One region of the Peribacillus sp. NPDC058002 genome, then DNA from elsewhere that is predicted to be linked to it. Evidence: riboswitches for the same ligand, from Rfam matches in the RefSeq annotation. Region 1 holds a riboswitch; each other region holds the start of a gene.
The links. A riboswitch is a leader RNA that binds a small molecule or an ion and turns the genes downstream of it on or off. The one in region 1 is predicted to bind thiamine pyrophosphate.

Region 1 (6,244 bases):
GGTTTTGCATTGTATTTCCCTCCTCGTTTTATCAATGATGCGAACAAGTTTAGTATGTTGAACCCCAACTGGATTATTCAATCTAAACTCTTCCAAGAAGACCAATTAAGCTGCAGACATGTTTTCTGTATAAAAAAAACGTGACGTTTTAAACTATTAACACATTTATTTCAATGGGAGGATTTCTAATGACATATAAATGCTTCTATTGTACTGATGAAACGGAAGAAAAAAATCCATGCCGTAACGTTTCAAGTTACTGACATGGATAGAAATGAAATGCTCTGTGATGAATGTTATCAAGAAATGCTACAAGGAATAACCTGTTAAGTATCAAACAGCATTTATATTTTCCAACTTTGCTTTAATGAATGAGCATAAAAATATCCCCTTAATCATGTTGACTTTGTGATTGAATGCCCCAGCATGATTAAGGGGATTAGATAATGAAAGGACAATTAAGGCATCACTACCATTGCAGACTTTCGATTAAGTAGCACTTTGTACATTGCTGACTATAGTCATGCTTTACAAATTCATGAATACAATTCTCCCGAAAAATGTTCAGCTCTCTTTTCAGCTGTTCCAATTGAGTTTCCAACTGTTTCATTTCAACTTTTATCTGGATTACCCGATTCATCGAATTCTCCCTCTCGTCGGAATCATTGATAGATTTCCCCGTCCGTTTTCCTGAATTCATTCGCTTTTTCTTTAAGCCCTTCATCGATTACCGACTCAAAACCCAGACCCTTTTCCTTCGCCAGATCACGGATGTCCTGGGAGATTCTCATACTGCAGAATTTCGGGCCGCACATTGAACAGAAATGGGCTGTTTTGGCACCTTCAGCCGGTAGAGTTTCATCATGATATTCGACCGCCCTTTCAGGATCGAGGGAAAGATTGAATTGATCTCTCCAACGAAATTCGAATCTAGCCTTCGAAAGGGCATCATCCCGTTTTCTTGCATGCGGATGGCCTTTAGCAAGGTCAGCTGCGTGGGCCGCAATTTTATAAGTTATGACCCCTACCCGAACATCCTCTTTATTCGGAAGTCCCAAATGCTCTTTCGGTGTCACATAACAAAGCATGGCAGTTCCAAACCATCCAATCATGGCAGCACCAATCGCAGAAGTGATATGATCGTATCCAGGAGCTATATCCGTTGTCAATGGTCCCAGGGTATAGAATGGTGCTTCTTGACAGACTTCCAGCTGCTTATCCATATTTTCTTTAATCAAATGCATCGGTACGTGACCAGGTCCCTCCACCATGACTTGAACATCGTGCTTCCAAGCAATCTTCGTCAGTTCCCCAAGTGTTTCCAATTCAGCAAATTGTGCCTCATCGTTTGCATCTGCAATGGATCCAGGACGAAGGCCGTCACCTAATGAGAAAGAGACATCATACGCCTTCATGATTTCACAAATCTCTTCAAAGTGAGTATAGAGGAAACTTTCTTGGTGGTGGGCCAAGCACCATTGTGCCATGATGGAGCCCCCTCGGGAAACGATTCCCGTAACTCGCTTGGCTGTCATGGGGATGTATCGCAAAAGGACACCAGCGTGTATGGTGAAGTAATCGACACCTTGCTCAGCCTGCTCGATTAATGTATCCCGGAAAACTTCCCAATTTAAATCCTCCGCGACTCCATTCACTTTTTCCAATGCTTGATATATCGGAACCGTCCCAACTGGCACAGGTGAATTTCTGATAATCCATTCCCGGGTCGTGTGAATATTCTTCCCGGTGGAAAGATCCATTATATTGTCTGCACCCCATCGTGTAGCCCAAGTCATTTTCTCCACTTCAGCTTCGATCGATGAACTTACAGCCGAATTCCCAATATTCGCATTTATTTTCACATGAAAATTACGTCCGATGATCATGGGCTCACTTTCAGGATGGTTAATATTTGCCGGAATGATAGCCCGCCCGCTAGCTACCTCTTCTCTTACAAACTCAGGGGCCACATTTTCCCTGATCGAAATGAACTCCATTTCTGGAGTAATGATACCTTTACGGGCATAATGGAGCTGGGTCACGTTTTGCCCTTTCACTGCACGCAATGGTTTTCTTTTCAAACCCGGAAAAACTTCGGCATTGGATTGTGACTCAACTTTTTTATACCCGTTATCTTCGGGCTTTATTTCACGGCCATCATACTCTTCAACAACTTCCCGTTCCAGAACCCAGCTTCGTCTAATCGGGGCCAGACCTTTACGAATATCAATGGGATAATCTGAATCCGTATAAAAACCGCTTGTGTCATAAACTCGTAAAGGCGGATTCTCTTCTTCTCCAAATGACCCTGTAGTCGGACTTAGCTTAATTTCACGCATAGGTACTTTAATATCAGGTCTAGACCCTTCAGCATACACTTTTTTACTCCCGGCAAAACTGGACATAATTGAAACGTTCATGTCATTTACAGAATTACTCATCATGATTTCATTTCTCCTTTTTAAGTTCATTTAAAAAGGACAAAATCCAATCCATTTCGCACGAAAAAGCCAGATCTCATATTTAAGACCCGGCTAACGTTAGTATGACTACAGAAATGACCAATTGAAATGTCATTGTTTAGTAGATTCTAACTTCCCCACGCTGGTATGAACCAGATCAGGTCCTGAGGGTTAAGAAGCTTAAGCGCTTCTCTCTCAGCCCAACTTTTATTGGACACCCCTAGTCTGAATAATTTAATTGATTACAGGGTAACTATATATCACCCTTTTCATTCTGTAAATAATTTGAAAGACCTAATATTTTCATTACAACTCTCCAAAATCTGTTATTTGGAGAGTGCCATTAATTAATTCCCCAAGCTCTCAAGAATTGGGTAAAGCTCCTCTAAATGCTTGATTTCATAGGTCGGAATCACTTCATTCCGTTCCTTATCATGGCGATTTATCCAAACTGACTTTATGCCTACCCGTGATGCTCCAAGGATATCGGTCATTAAATTGTCTCCGACCATCAATACTTCATCCTTATCAAGCTCCATGATTTCCAAAGCATGCTCAAAAATGGAGGCATCTGGTTTACCTCGTCCAAAAGCGCCTGAAATCACGATTTGGTCGAAATAAGGAACCAGTTCAGGGGTAATTTCAAGTTTGGTATTTTGCAGTTCAGGAGATCCATTCGTAAGCAATAGCAATTTGTACTTCCCTTTTAATTCATCGAGAACACGGAAGGTCTCTTCATAGATAAATGGCTTTTTGCGTCTCTCGGCCGGGAAACGTTCTGCCAGTTCAAGCCCGAATTCCTGATCATCGATCCCTAATGCCTTCAAACCTCTCGTCCACGCTTCTTTCCGATAAGCCGGTGCAATCCCGGCCATCTTCCGGAATTCATCATGATCATCCTGAAAGTTTCCCCATAATCCCTCAAATGGGTTGATTCCGATCATTTGAGTGAATGCATATGTATCGTAAGAAGAATAAAGCTCACGTGCTTCCTTTCGCACAGCCTCTTCAAACTCGACGACATTCAGGCCATATTTCTCCTTAGCCACTTCGCATGTGGCCACAAAAGCCTCTTTTACACTTTTCTGATCCCAAAGTAATGTATCATCTAAATCAAAAAAAACTGCCTTCAGCAAAATGTCCACCCCTCTTCCCCTATTATTGAATTCGTAGAAATTACACTATTACAATAATAAACCACAACCAATAAAAAAAGAATAACTATTCGGAAAATGCCTTCCTCTTTCTTAAAATAAGCAAAAATGACTTACCCCTTCTGGTAGGAAACCTAATATAGTCCCTTTATCATCTTTTAAATACATAAAGCTTTCCATTACTGGCAATCTTGAACTTTGGACCATTAAACCCCCGTCGTATCAGCTCTTTCCTCATATATACCATGAGGGCGGCATGACTCACGATCAGAACATCCCTGTCCCCCTTTGCTAAGACCTCATCCAATACTTTATTGATCCTTCGCTCAGCGATCTTAATTTCCGCCCTTGTCTGCTTGTTGATTACCGAGCAGCAGCGGATCCAGATTGCCCAAAGGATGAACGGCAGCTTAACCTTTCCTTTAAGTGGAGGGGAAGGTATTTCCCGCAGCTCCTCCATCCGATGAACCGTACCTGGATAGATATGTTCCGCTGTCTTGACAGCTCTCGACATATCACTGCAATAACATTCCTGCCATTCCTCCACACCAAACAAAGTCGTTCCGTAAATGATATCCGCTGCATCATAGTCCTCAAACCATTGCCTCATATCATCCGCCGTAACAGGTCTCCCAGTGGGAAATTCATGTGCCACCTTAAAATGCCGTACCAAACCAATTTTCATATATTCTCCTTTTTAACTTTTAAAATATACATTTCGTTTTCTTGTAAAAGTCCTTATCAATATATTACCCTATGTAAAACCATAAAAATATGTATGGTGCACCATAAAAAACCTTACTGATCTCTTCTTGACATTGTGTATGTCTAAAAACTCTTACGGATTGTCTCACTATCAGCATTTGATTATGATGGCATCAAAAAAAGAGAAAGCATTTCGCCTTCTCCAGTTTTGGTTTATTCTATGAATTGAAGTTCCGTTATCGTACATCTTTTCCTGAATTTATATTTCCCGCTCAAATCACTGAATTGATAATCATTGAGGGATTTCCCCAGTTGTTCCTTTAGCTTATCCACAGTGATTGATTCCTCTATTATCTCTTTCCAATTTTCCTTTCCTATTAACTCTTCGAACGGAATTGTAGCCAGGACTTCATCATATATCTGGATACTTTGATCGATGCCGAAGCTGCCATAGATACTGCCATTTTCATCAGCAAAGATATGCTCCGATTCCAATTCTTCCACCAATACTTCTAGATATTCCTTTGACTTAACAGGCTTAATGGCAATCTCTGCTTCCGCCGTTACAGGTCCCAATCTCTTATCGACGATCTCTATCGTCAATTTAACGTGAACAGGCGGATACCCAAACCCTTCACAAAGTTCTGCTGCCGAATTATATACCATCCATACATCCTCCTTTTGTCACTATCATTATATAATAAAAATACTCCATCTCATTACCCAAAACCCTTATTCAAGTTCACTTGGCAATGCATCTAATTATTAAATCAACTCTTCTTTTTGAGTCATATGCTCCTTCATCATCTGAAGGGTCAATCGTAACATTTCCGAAAAAATCAGTGTAATCCTGATTTCTTCCGTTCAAAGGCATAATTACCATTCATATTTCACACCCATTTTATACGTTTATCCATAATACACCATTACCTATTTGCGAACATATCCAAAAATTCCAATGCATCTCCATGCATTGGAATTTTTATAAGCTTAAGATTAAGGCTTTAACACCACTTTAATGCATTCATCTTCGTGATCGTTAAAAATTTGATAAGCTTCACTCGCTTTTTCGAGAGGGACTTTATGAGATATGATTTCCGTAGGGTCGAACTTTCCATCCGTGATTTCATCAAAAAGTTTTGGCATGTAGTGAATGACTGGTGCTTGCCCCATTTTCAGGTTAATGTTCCTTTCAAATAAATTGCCTAATGGGAACATATTATATTTGGATCCGTATACGCCAGTCAGTTGGATCGTACCGAATTTACGTACGGCGTTAAGTGCAATCTCGATCGCGCTTAACGTTCCGCCCTGAAGTTTCAGCTTTTGCTCAATCGCCTCGATCGTTGATTTCTTGCCATCCATCCCCACACAATCGATGACCACATCGGCCCCGCCTGAAGTGATTTCCTTAATGTAGCTGCCCATATCGTTATACTCGTCGAAGTTATACGCCTCAACCTTATTCATCTGTTTTGCCTTATTGAGCCTATAAGGAAGATTGTCGATTGCAATGACCCTTTTTGCGCCTTTCATCCAAGCGAACTTCTGAGCCATCAAGCCAATCGGCCCACAGCCAAGTACCGCTACCGTATCATCTTTCTTGACGCCAGCATTCTCTACACTCCAATATGCGGTTGGCAGCACATCGGACATGAACAATAGTGCTTCATCTTCAAGTTCACATGACTTTGGTATGACAAACGGCATGAAGTTTCCATATGGGACCCTTAAATATTCTGCCTGCCCGCCTGGATAGTTCCCATATCGTTCCGTAAAACCAAAGTATCCGCCTGTATCCACCGCTTCATTTGGGTTGGAATTATCACATTGGCTCTCCATATCATGTTCACAATAATAACAGTGCCCACAAGATATGTTAAAAGGCAGGACAACCCTGTCCCCTTTTTTCACCTTCGTTAC
Region 2 (6,244 bases), on a different contig from region 1:
TTTTCTATTAACGTAGAAATCCCGTCAAGACTTACCTTTTGATCGAAAGTGTTCGCTTTAACCGTTGCCCCGACAATGATCCTTCCGCCAATTTTTGGTACAAGATAACAGCCATGTGAGAAGATTGTCTTTTCAAGCAATGGACGATCGGTCCGGACGGAAAAGCACTCACCCTTTACTGGATAACTGTCAAGTCCCATCCCTGATTTTTCAAGGAGAAAAGCACTCCAAGCCCCACCTGCCACGATGACATTTTCACTTGAAAATCCACCTATGTTCGTGACCACTCCCGTCACACATCCGTTTTCCGTAACTAAACCGGAGACATGAACGAATTCCTTTATGTCTACACCAAGGGCAGCTGCAGATTCAGTAAAAGCGAGCGATAGCCTAGTGGCAGAAACTTGTCCATCCTTCGGAATGAACATGGCCCCCTTAATCTCATCCGATAGAAGCGGTTCCGTTTTCCTCATTTCGGCAGTCGATAGCCATTCAGCCTCAAGTCCCGCATCTTGCTGGACTCTGATCATGTTCTTCAAATCGGCTACCTGATCATTCGTTAGCGCCACCTTAAACATGCCCTTGTTCACTAATTCGATGTCTATTCCACTTATGTCTTTTAATTCTTCCGCCAGTGCAGGAAACATCCCTCTGCTTCGGCTTGCCAATGTAAAAAGCGGGTTATCAGCATCCAACTCGGATTGTGCCCCTAACATCCCGGCTGCAGCACTGGATGCTTTACTGGCGAGTCTATCTTTTTCCAATAAAAGGACCTTTTTGCCTCGTTTGGCTAATTGAAAAGCAATGGATCCACCTATTACTCCTCCCCCAACAATGATTGCATCATATATGGAATTCATCTTATGTCTCCTTTCCCAAAGACCTCGAATATTCTTTAACGGCTTTAATCGGATTTTCAGCTTCAAGCACACCTGACATGACGGCAATTCCGCGTGCCCCCGCATCCAGTACGACTTGGCAATTGAAAGGTGTTATTCCGCCTATCGCAATTATCGGAAGATTGACATTTCTTGTGATTGCATTAAGCTCCTTAACTCCCTTAGGAGGAAGTCCGATTTTTGAATCCGTTTCAAAAACATGTCCATAAATCGCGTAATTGGCTCCTTTGCTGAATGCGGCTTTCGCTTCATCCATGGAATGGATCGAACAGCCAATATTCATCCCTGGAAAAGCTCCTTTTACGACTCCCGCATCTAAACTATGAAAAGCCAATTGCACACCAAATACTTTGTGTACCCAGGCTACATCCATCCGGTCATTAATGACGATCTTAGAAAGCGGAATCTTATTATCATGTAATAGGGTCACTGCTCGATAGAGTTCCGATGCACTCATTTGCTTTTCCCTTAGATAAAAGAAATCAACATGTTCCTGAATGTTTGAAGCGATCTCGACAAACTTTTCAATTGGCTGTTTCCCAGTAGAAATAATATGCAATTCATGTGCATTCATACTAAGAACCCCTAACTAGTAAAATTACCATCTCATAAAATCAAATAGATACTAACGGGTATTGAATCGATAGATAAAAGCCGGCCAACAGCAGGATGATAAAATACAAAATGAAACCATGATCCTTTTTTGAAAACCCAAATTCATAATAGTATGTTCGATTCCGAGTGTCTGTAAATCGCTTTGCCTCCATCGCAACCGCGATTCGGTGAGCACGTCTGATGCTTCCGGATAACAACGGGATGGAATAGGCTTTCATCTTAAAATATACAGATCTTATCCCTTTTCCCCTTTCGAAACCGCGTACCTTCATCGCGTTTCGTATCGTTTGGAACTCCTCCATCATGATGGGAATCAGCCTTAATGCCGCCATGAAACTATAGGCATATTTCGGTTTAAGCTTCACTTGCTGCATTAACGAATAAAACAAGTTCACTGGCCTTGTCGTTAAGGAAAAAGTTAATCCAAGGGCCGCAAAGAACAAAGCTCGAAAGCCCACAAGTATTCCCCTCATGAAACTTTCTTCCGTTATCGATATTAGGCCCCACTCGAACCAAAGCGTCTTACCTTGTCCGAATAATATCATTGCGGAAGAGGTGGATATAAAAATGAAACAAAAGGGAATCGATAAAAGTAAGATTCGTTTTATCGAATGCCCGGTAAAAAACAAAAATAAAAGTAATACGCCAATGGTGATATTCATCATATAATTCAGGTCATGAATGAATAACGCCACGATGCATAACACAATCAGTACACCAAGTTTAACGCTTGGATTAATTCTATGGAGCCATGTTTCTGTATTTGAAACATTCATCTACATGACACTCCTTTTAAAGTGATAAAACTTCAGTCTCCAAAAATCCGGCCTGCGCAATGTTTTCATCACTTATTACGTTTCCGTCCTTAACCATCCAGATCCTGGTAGCAAAGTTTTTTGAAATATGATCGTCATGAGTTACCATGATCACTGTTATTCCGCGCCTTCGATATTCCTCAAACCATTCCAGTAATGCAAAGGTATTTTTCGAATCTTGGCCAAAGGTCGGCTCATCCAGGAGAATGATTTTTTTATCTATTACAATTGAAGCAGCTACGCTTAGGCGACGCTTTTGACCCATTGATAATTGAAACGGATGTTTATCCCGATGTGCCATAAGGCCGAACACTTTAAGCAATGTGCGGACCCTCTCATCTATTTCTTGTTGAGGCCGTTTGTCAATCCGCAATGAATAGGCAATCTCTTCATATACAGTATTTGCAACGAACTGAAACTCAGGATTCTGAAAGACAAACGTCATATGATTTGTTGGATTTTTCACCCTTTTAATGGGGGTCCCCATTAATTCATACTTACCATCCGTTTTTATGAACTGCATCAGTGCTTGCAAAAGTGTGCTCTTTCCCGCGCCATTTTCTCCCCTGATTACAATCCATTCCCCTGAATGAACCTTCAGCTCTTCAATCTTGATTTTTTCCTCTTTATTCCGAAAACCGCTAAATCCTTGCACATGCATAAGGAGTGAATCATCTGTAAATTGGTGTTCACGAATGGGTGCATGCTGATTTACATATTCATCCCAAACACCTGGAAACCATATTCCATATTCTTTCATTTCATTTTTATATTGTGAAAGAATGGTGTCTCTTGGACCATCAGCCATGATTTGACCGTCATCATTAAAAAGCACGATTCGATCGATGAATTCTAAAACATGGTCAATTTTATGCTCGACGATTATAACCGTTTTGTCTCGACCAACTTCCTTCAACAAGTCCCAGATTTCTTTTGTTCCTTCCGGATCAAGCATGGCGGTTGGTTCATCCAAAAATATCACTTCTGGTTCAAGGGCCAATACTGAAGCGATTGCCAGACGCTGTTTCATCCCGCCTGATAATGTTTCTATACTTGTATGGCCTAGGTTCAATCCTACTTTACGGAGATGATATTGGATTTTCCCTTTCATTTCACCTTTAGGGACGGAAAGATTCTCAAGGACGAAGGCGATTTCCTCATCGGCAAATGGCATGCAAAACTGACTATCAGGGTCTTGAAAAACATACCCCCATGAAGAAGGGCATTTCATTTCTTCAACTTTCATCGGGACTTCGATGGAATTCGGAATCAATCCGCTTAACACTTGCAAAAGAGTGGACTTACCACATCCTGATGGTCCCAACAATAGTACCTTTTCTCCTATATCTAACGATAAGGATAGGTCCTTGAAAACCAAAGATTCATCACCGGGATATTTCATTCTTAACTTCTCAACTGAAATGATTGGTTCCATGGCCCTCAACCTAATTTTGATCCAGTTCTGCATAATCTTTATTTGAAACCGGACGAACAAGATTAGTTACTCCAGTCGCTTCCAAGACTTTAACTAGATAATAGGCAGTCACACCTGCAAAGAAAATGGAACCCACAAACCTCGCTATCATGAATAAAGATAGATTCCAAGTAGAAAGCGCACCAATTTCCCCGTATGCAAAATCCATTAGTACGGATGCAAGGCAGGAAGCTACCGCAGCTAAAACGGCCACCGACATATTGAATTTTTTATATTTGAACCCCATGAACACCAGTTCCGCGAACAAACCTTGGACCACCCCATATAACAGTACGGTCAGCCCCCAAGGAGAACCTAGAAAGAATTCCCCGGAAGCTGCAGCAATCTCCGCCAAAAGTGCCACACCCGGTTTCCGTAAAATTAAAAAGGCGACGGGACCAGCTATAAACCACATTCCATAAATAAGTTGATCCAGATGTAATCCTAATGGTTTAACAGAATAGTAAATCGAACCCCAAAGGATATAAACGATTCCAAATGCTACCGAAATCACGATCGTGACTAATATATCCGTTAATTTCAATCCTTTTTTCATTATTTCATTCTCCTTTATACTTCCAGTGTTTCCTGGTGCACAGGCCATGTCTCTAAACGATAAGCCATTTCCCAAAATGAGTATTCATATTGGCTGCTAAGGATAAAATGCTCTTTCATCCTCTCCTTATCTTCGTCCGTTACTTTTTCAGCAATCTCATCAAGCCTCGCAATTTGTTCTTCCACCAAAGTGCGGAACCACTCTCCTCCGTACGCCGCTATCCATTCTTGATAAATCGGCTCTTCGGGTATGCTACCTTGCAGCTTTTCACCTATTTCATAATACAGCCAGTAACACGGCAAGATGGCTGCAATAACATCACCTAAATGTCCCGAATAAGCTGCACGATACATATGGGAAGTATAAGCATAAGCAGTCGGGGCGGGTTTGAAATTTTGCCTTTCTTCTTTTGTGATGCCTAATCTCTCAGAAAAATTCTCATGAAGCTTCAACTCCGCTTCATATGTTCCTTGTGCATGGCCGGCAAGCCTGCTTGTTGTATGTAAATCTGTAGCTTTGACTGCCCCTAAAGCTTGAACCCTGGCAAAATGAGATAAATAATAGGCATCTTGCATGACATAAAAACGAAAACATTCCAATGGCAATGTGCCATCTCCTATTCCTGCAACAAACGGGTGATTAAAACTAGCTTCCCAAATATGGTCAACTTCCCGACGGATTTCCTCTGAAAACTTCATGTCCATTACCTCCAAATAGTATTTTTCAATGAATCTTACAGAAAAAAACTTTTATCACCCCTTTTTTTGCAAACAAAAAACCACTTTCTTAAACGTAAAGAAAGTGGTTGTACTTGAAAAAATACAGAAACGTATCGTTCCAGACCCCACTTCCCTACGCTGGTATAAACCAGATCAGGTTCTAAGGGTCTTAAAGTCATACTCTAATCTCAGCTTCTGCGGTAAAATCAACTTTTACCTATAAAGCACCCCTAGTGGTACAAATTGTATATTTAATTTTCATTTGCCTTTATATTAACACGATAAATCCAATTGTCAAACGTATTAGAAAAAGTTTTCAACCTAATGCTTTAAGTTTACTAGCCTTTCAATCTTGCATAACCACCCAACTATATTGATTAGACCATAGTTAATCCACCATTTACGGAAAGTGTTTGCCCCGTAATATACCCTGCATCTTCCGAAACGAAATAGGCAACAGCACTGGCAATGTCCTCTGGTTGAGCTAGCCGGCGAAATGGAATCGCTTTTTCCAAGGCACCTGCTATACCTTCATTGTATGAGCCTATTTCTTGAAATAGGGGCGTATCTGCAGGACCTGGCGCAATACAATTGATGTTGAGTTTGTGACGTGCCATTTCTCTTGCTATCGTTTTTGTGAAGGCAATCACCCCTCCCTTAGCAGCCGAATAAACTGCCTCTCCACTTGATCCTACTCTAGCTGCATCAGATGCAATATTTACTACCTTTCCATAACCATTTTCAATCATGAGAGGTAAAATTTCCTTGCAAGTATGGATCTGCCCAAGTAAATTAATATCGATAATCCTTTTCCAAGTGCTAGGATCGCTTTTTAAAAAAGGTTCCACCTTATCCCAGCCTGCATTATTAACCAATATATCTATTTTATGATAATGATTCACTGTTTCTTCAACGGCTTTTTTAACACTTTCTAATTTCGTTACATCACAATGGACCGCCCTGGCTTCAAAACCCGAATTTTCGATTAAAGAAACCGTTTCCTCAGCATTTTTATGATTTATATCAGCCACGATGATGTTAAAATTGCGAGAAGCCAATTTTTTTGCAATCTCTCTGCCAATTCCGCTTCCGGCACCGGTAATAAATGCGATTCTTTTATTCATCGTATTTCCCTCCACTTTCACCATTTAGTCAATATGGATTTA
Region 3 (6,244 bases), on a different contig from region 1:
TGAACGGACTTCCATTGTATTTTGTGCGGTTACGGCTGTGATGGCAGACATTCCAAAGACACCATGTGCAGAAAATGTTTTTAAATCCGCTTGTATTCCTGCGCCGCCCCCTGAATCAGAGCCTGCGATGGTTAATGCTGTTTTCATAAAAAAACCCCTTCATATAATTATTTTTTAGAAGTATTTTAAGTAATATGAATGCTAAAATCGCACCAGCGAATGAACTGAGCATAAAAGCCGGTAAAAAACCAAAGAGCGCAGCTTTTTCCCCCAATAGGAGGAGGGCAAGTGGATAACAGGCTAGGGAACCGAGAATACCGGTCCCGATCACTTCCCCTAAACAGGCAAATTTTAAGCTTTGTGTTTTTCGGTAAAGGATGGCAGCCAAAAGTGCACCGATCATGCTACCGGGAAAGGCGAAAATTGAACCGGTACCAGACATGTTTCTAATGATGGAAACTAAAAAAGCTTGTGTCACTGCATAAGCTGGCCCCAATAGAACGGCCGTCAGGACATTTGCCAGATGCTGAATAGGAAAGACCTTTGCAAATCCTGCAGGAATGAAAATAAATGAACTGGTCAGCGTCGTAATAGCCGTGATCATGGCAGTCAACGTCAGTTTCTTGACAGGATTCATCATCTACAGCGGCCAATCTTGCTCATTATGAACCATATCCCAAAATAAATATTCATATCGGGAAGTAACCAAAAAGTGCTTTTCTAATCTAAGAAGTTCCTTTTCTGGCATGCCTTCCGTCAATTCTTCCAACAAAGCGATCAGCCATTTATGTGCTTCCCCGAATTCAGGAGATGAATAGGACCTTATCCAATCTGCGTAGCGATTGTTTTCCAATGCTGCTCCATTTTGTTCTTTCAGTAGCAAACCGATTTCATAATAATCCCAAGCGCAGGGCAGAAGACAGGCGATCAAGTCTGCCAAAGTCCCATGCTGAGCTGCATTTAGCATATAGCCTGTATAGGCTAGAGTCGTTGGAGTAGGTTCTGTATCTTCCAATTCCTTGGAAGTGATCCCGAATTCGGAAGCATAATGCCGATGAATATCCATTTCCACTTGAAGGGTTTCATTTAAAATACTCGCAAACTTTGCCATGGTTTCGATGTTATGAGCTTTGATTACACCTAAAGCAAAGAGCTTGGAATAATCCATGAGATAGATATAGTCCTGCTTCAGGTAATAGGCAAATTTCTTTTCAGGAAGCGTACCATTTCCAATTGCCTGGACGAAGGGATGTGAATGGTTCCTTTTCCAAATCTCTTTTGACCGTGCATGTAGTCTATCACTGAATGTTTCTAATTTAACATTCTCCATTGTTCATCCTCCTTTAGAATGGATCCCTTTGTTCATGAAAAAACCCCGTTCCTGAATACGGAACGGGGTAGATGGATATAGTCTGAAAATGGACGATATCATCCACTTCCCTCCGCCGGTATGAGCCGGTTCAGGTTCAAAGGGTCCGGAACTAATTCCATCTCAGTCTTAAAAAAAGACTCCCCTAGTGGTGTGAATTGTATGTAATTACTGACATCATATCAGAAAGACAAGAAAATGCAACCTGCATTTAAAAGAGGGACCATTTTATGTCCAGGAAAAAAGGGAGAACCAGGTAATTGACTTTTGATGGTTATTAGGATAAAATCATGTCTACATCATTTATATATCGATTTCTTATCCAGAGAGGTGGAGGGACTTGGCCCAAAGAAACCTCGGCAGCGGACCCGTTTTGGGAACTGTGCTAAATCCAACAAGCATATGCTTGGAAGATAAGAAGAGCCGTACGGACACTGTCAGCCTCTTCTTGAATTAGAAGGGGCTTTTATTTTTGGGAAATAACGTTTAGTGACATAATAGAAAAGGTATATATAATTTGGTGAAAATAAAACAAGTTGATAAAGTTTAGCTAACTAGAAGCAGGCTCTAGGATGACTAGGAAAGGAGCCATTTACATGGCAGAATTATTTAAGAGGATCGAACAGAGGAAGGCAAAGCTTATTGAAGAGTTATTGGCCAATGGAGTATACAAAACCTCTGATGAAAGGCACCTTTATGATGCCCCATTAAAAGTACTTGAAGATGAATATAAGATTGTTATAAATAAACCAAATACCGAGTCACCTTCTGAATGGATGACATAGTAAACGATGGACTATAGTTTGGGTTCTTGGATAAGAGATATGATGTAAGCATTCACAGTCTACACTAGTGGATGCTTTTTTGCGTTTAATAGAAAATGACACAAAATATACATAATTACAGGATTAATAGTCATTTTGTCACATTCATCCTTTAAAATAACACATTTAATTTCCGAAAAATAGTTGATTTTAACTAGTATATTCATTATGATGAAAGTGTAAAAAAATTGAATAAATGGGAGGTGGCTATATAATGCCTTGCCTTAAGGTAACTATAGAAAAAATAGAAGAGAAAAGAAAAGAAATGATTAACTTGGCAGCAATTTACGGCTTATCAAGTCTGCTAACTGTTCAAGCCAGTCAAGAATTGGATACGCTATTAAATGCGTTAACAAGTAAAAGAGATTGTGAACATTTTTACCTCCAGAAAGCATATAGGTATTTTTAAATTAGCCAATTCGCACTCGATTAATATGAAAAAGCTACTGCTCAAGGCAATAGCTCTAAAGATTGATATTACATATCGACACGTTTACCAAGAATGAGCAAATCCCGCTCAATCCCATCCAACTCGGCAACTTGAGGTAAATGTGCCCATTCTTCAAACCCGAATTTGGAAAAAAGCTTAAGGCTTGGTGTATTGTGGGCGAAAATGAAACCCAATAGAGTCTTAACACCTAATTTTGGACTCCATTCAATTGCCTTTTGAATCGAAGTTTGTCCGATTCCTTTTCCCCGGAAATAATCATCTATATAAATGCTGATTTCGGCAGTGGAATTATATGCCGGTCGGCCATAGAAGGATTGAAAGCTCATCCATCCAGCAGTTTTCCCTTCTATAGTAATGATAAATAGCGGTCTACTTTCTGAATGATGTTCCTCAAACCATTTAACCCTCGATTGGACGGATACAGGCTCCGTATCTGCCGTGACCATTCTTGAAGCAATTGTTGAATTATATATTTCAACAATTCTGGGTAGATCGGATAGTCCTGCCTCTCTAAACGCTATGAGCTCTTCCATGATTTAAACTCCTAACTATCATTTATTCAATCTCCAGAATGAAGGGTAATCCCGTATTTTGTTTAAGGGACGGTGAATGACACCCAATCCATTGAAAGTTTTATATTATCATACACTCTTGAATCTTTATCTGACAATTTTTTTATGTTAAGACTGTAGATTTTTTGGGTATGTAAAAAAATAAATACTTCTAGTAAAGAGACAAGAGGAGAATCAAATGAAAAAATTGGCAGGTTTATTGATTATAGTACTCGTTATATGTTTTGCTGCGTATGAATTTCAGGCCTCGGAGTCAGAAGATGTGCAAAGGGTGATGGCTTTTGGAGATTCATTAACCTATGGAAAAGGAGATAAGGATGGGGAAGGATATATAGAAGGCCTTGAGGATGAATTGAATAATCCGCAATCGGAACAAAAAGTGAGTTTTTGGAATTACGGTATAAAAGGCCAGGAAACGGATGGGGTGATGAAACAGCTTGATGATTACCGCATTAAAACGAAACTTGATGAAGCCGATACTTTCATCGTTTTTATTGGAACGAATGACTTGATCAATAGTAACGGAGGGAACTTGGAGAAAATAAGTGACCGAAAAATCATTGAGGGAAAACGGGAGTATATCGACCATCTCAAAAAGATTACATCAACCTTGATAGAGGCAAACGAAAAGGCGGATATTCTGGTAGTAGGACTATATAACCCAATAAAAGACAATCAAAAACTTGAAAAGCTCATTCGTGATTATAACCTGTCAATAAAGGGAATAGCGGATAAAGATAAAAGGATGTTATTCATTCCTACAAATGATCTTTTTGAAGGTAAAAAGAAAACAGAGTATTTCAGTGATAAGTTACATCCGAATGAAAAAGGGTATCAGCTCATTGCGAACCGGGTTTTGGAAAGTTATGATTTCAAATGAAAGCAAAAATGCACAGGAAGGCTTCCTGTGCATTTTTGCCCTCTAAGAAGTAGCTAGGAATTTGATATCGCTTTAAGTTGAGGGAACTGTAAGTCATGGAGTTGCTTGTATCTGCCGTTGTTTAGCAATAATTCTTCATGTGTTCCTTTTTCATGAACCTGCCCTTTTTCCAGAACGATAATTTGATCCGCATCATGAATGGTCGATAAACGATGTGCAATTACTATTGAGGTCCGCTTTTTCATTAAACGTGACAATGCTTGCTGGATCAAATGTTCGGATTCTGTATCCAAGGCCGCCGTTGCTTCATCGAGAATGATGATTTGCGGATTTTTCAAAAGTGCCCTAGCTATGGCAATGCGCTGTTTTTGTCCGCCTGAAAGCTTGACTCCGCGCTCTCCAATCTGAGAATCATAACCATCAGGAAAGGCACTGATAAAGTCATGCGCATTTGCCGCTTTGGCGGATTCGATGATTTCAGCATCTGTAGCATCAAGTTTGCCATACACGATGTTATCACGAATGGAGCCATTGAATAAAATGATATCCTGGGAAACAATCCCCATTTGTCCCCGTAATGATTTCAGTGACACATCCTTGATATCATGACCATCCATTTTAATCGTGCCATCTTGCGGATCATAAAATCGGATCAAAAGGCTCGTGATGGTCGATTTTCCAGCGCCAGAGGAGCCGACCAGAGCAGTTACTTGACCAGCTTTCATGGACAGGCTTAAATGGCTGAGGACAGGTACACTTTCATCATACGAAAAATCAACACATTGAAATTCGATTTTCCTTTTTATGTAAGGGAGTTCGGTGGCATTTTCCTTGTCACTTATTTCGGGCTGGGTTTCTAATATTTCAGTTATCCGCTCAAAGGCCGCGGCTGATTGCTGGACAATGCTGATGACCCGGCTAAAATTGCGAACGGGACTCTGCAGTAACCTCAAATAGGCGAGAAAGGCCACGATTAACCCTATTGTGAATTCACCTTCCATCACTTGCCAAGCACCGACCACAATGACTGCTACAAGACCGATATTGTTCAATAAATCAATTATCGGGCCGAACATGGAGCGTAGCCGAACGGACTTAAGGTTTGCAGTCATATTTTCCTGATTACGCTCCGCAAACTTCCTTGATTCGAATTCTTCATTTGTAAAAGATTGAATGAGCCGCATTCCTGAAATGGAATCCTGTAACTGGTTGCTGACATCTCCTGCGGAACTTTGCACAGACCTAAATGACATCCTGATGCGTTTCCCGAATACCCTTGTGATATAGAACATGAAAGGGAATGTAAAAAGAAGTACAATGGTCAGCTTCCAGTTAATGAAAAGCATATATACCGCCACGGCAATGAAAGTCACCGTGTCAGTCAAGACTTGAAGCATGCTTGAAGAGATGAGCTGCTGCAGTAAATTAACATCATTGGTCAACCGCGACATTAAGTCACCGGTACGGTTTTTATCAAAGAATTTCATATCCAGTGTTTGAATATGGTCATACATGCTATTCCGTATATCCGTAATAGCCTTTTGACCGACCTTGGAAACGATATAGCTGTTAAAGTAGTTCAGTAAAGCCAATAAAATGGCAGCACAAAGAATTCCTGCACCAATCCAGATTAACGAGTCATATCTTTTTTCAGGAATGATTGTATCAATCGTAAACTGCGTCAACTGGGGGATGGAGAACTCAAGCAATGAAATGAAAAGCATGATACATAAAACCAAAGTGCAAAACTTCCACTTCGATGGGACCCGATTGAACATTTGCTTGAGCATCAACCATATGCTTCCTTTTGAGGGGATTGCATGCATGGTACTGCGGCCTTTGTGGCTGAATGGAATATGTCCTCCACTCATAGCGATCACTCCTATTTAGACTATCCTTGATGTTTTGAAAGTCATTTGAATTAGATGATTTTTGCCTTTATGACTATCATAGAGCTTTTCAAAAAATAGACAACTTTTAAGCGGTTCATTTCAGTCAAAAAGTATAATTATTTTACACGTTCATATAGGACATGGAATAATTAAAGGAGATTAGCGAGGCTGATAAGAGGAGATGCTAATAGTGAATGAAAATGAAAAAGTCAGGGAAGAACTTTTAAATGCGGTCATCGGACTAACGGATGAACAG

Region 2: linked by a shared signal. The riboswitch ahead of tenA (thiaminase II) and the one ahead of thiC (phosphomethylpyrimidine synthase ThiC) in region 1 are both predicted to bind thiamine pyrophosphate.
Region 3: linked by a shared signal. The riboswitch ahead of tenA (thiaminase II) and the one ahead of thiC (phosphomethylpyrimidine synthase ThiC) in region 1 are both predicted to bind thiamine pyrophosphate.

The regions. Positions count from the first base shown of each region.
Region 1 covers NZ_JBHVQU010000007.1:13,577-19,820, reverse strand. Annotated here, with positions in the region: gene ACFVSH_RS02925 (spore coat protein) at 1-10, opposite strand, end outside; gene ACFVSH_RS02920 (hypothetical protein) at 470-640, opposite strand; gene thiC (phosphomethylpyrimidine synthase ThiC) at 663-2,444, opposite strand; TPP riboswitch at 2,580-2,694, opposite strand; gene ACFVSH_RS02910 (HAD family hydrolase) at 2,810-3,598, opposite strand; gene ACFVSH_RS02905 (histidine phosphatase family protein) at 3,768-4,301, opposite strand; gene ACFVSH_RS02900 (hypothetical protein) at 4,535-4,987, opposite strand; gene ACFVSH_RS02895 (zinc-dependent alcohol dehydrogenase) at 5,318-6,244, opposite strand, start outside.
Region 2 covers NZ_JBHVQU010000175.1:379-6,622, reverse strand. Annotated here, with positions in the region: gene thiO (glycine oxidase ThiO) at 1-860, opposite strand, end outside; gene ACFVSH_RS20510 (thiamine phosphate synthase) at 862-1,473, opposite strand; gene ACFVSH_RS20505 (energy-coupling factor transporter transmembrane component T family protein) at 1,514-2,290, opposite strand; gene ACFVSH_RS20500 (ABC transporter ATP-binding protein) at 2,307-3,764, opposite strand; gene ACFVSH_RS20495 (ECF transporter S component) at 3,775-4,359, opposite strand; gene tenA (thiaminase II) at 4,374-5,057, opposite strand; TPP riboswitch at 5,192-5,320, opposite strand; gene ACFVSH_RS20485 (SDR family NAD(P)-dependent oxidoreductase) at 5,456-6,202, opposite strand.
Region 3 covers NZ_JBHVQU010000118.1:5,299-11,542, reverse strand. Annotated here, with positions in the region: partial or broken gene thiD (bifunctional hydroxymethylpyrimidine kinase/phosphomethylpyrimidine kinase) at 1-147, opposite strand, end outside; gene thiW (energy coupling factor transporter S component ThiW) at 116-637, opposite strand; gene tenA (thiaminase II) at 641-1,330, opposite strand; TPP riboswitch at 1,421-1,526, opposite strand; SAM riboswitch class I at 1,685-1,789, shown strand; gene ACFVSH_RS17780 (Fur-regulated basic protein FbpA) at 1,966-2,154, shown strand; gene ACFVSH_RS17775 (aspartyl-phosphate phosphatase Spo0E family protein) at 2,408-2,602, shown strand; gene ACFVSH_RS17770 (GNAT family N-acetyltransferase) at 2,671-3,177, opposite strand; gene ACFVSH_RS17765 (GDSL-type esterase/lipase family protein) at 3,395-4,096, shown strand; gene ACFVSH_RS17760 (ABC transporter ATP-binding protein) at 4,150-5,967, opposite strand; gene ACFVSH_RS17755 (DinB family protein) at 6,170-6,244, shown strand, end outside.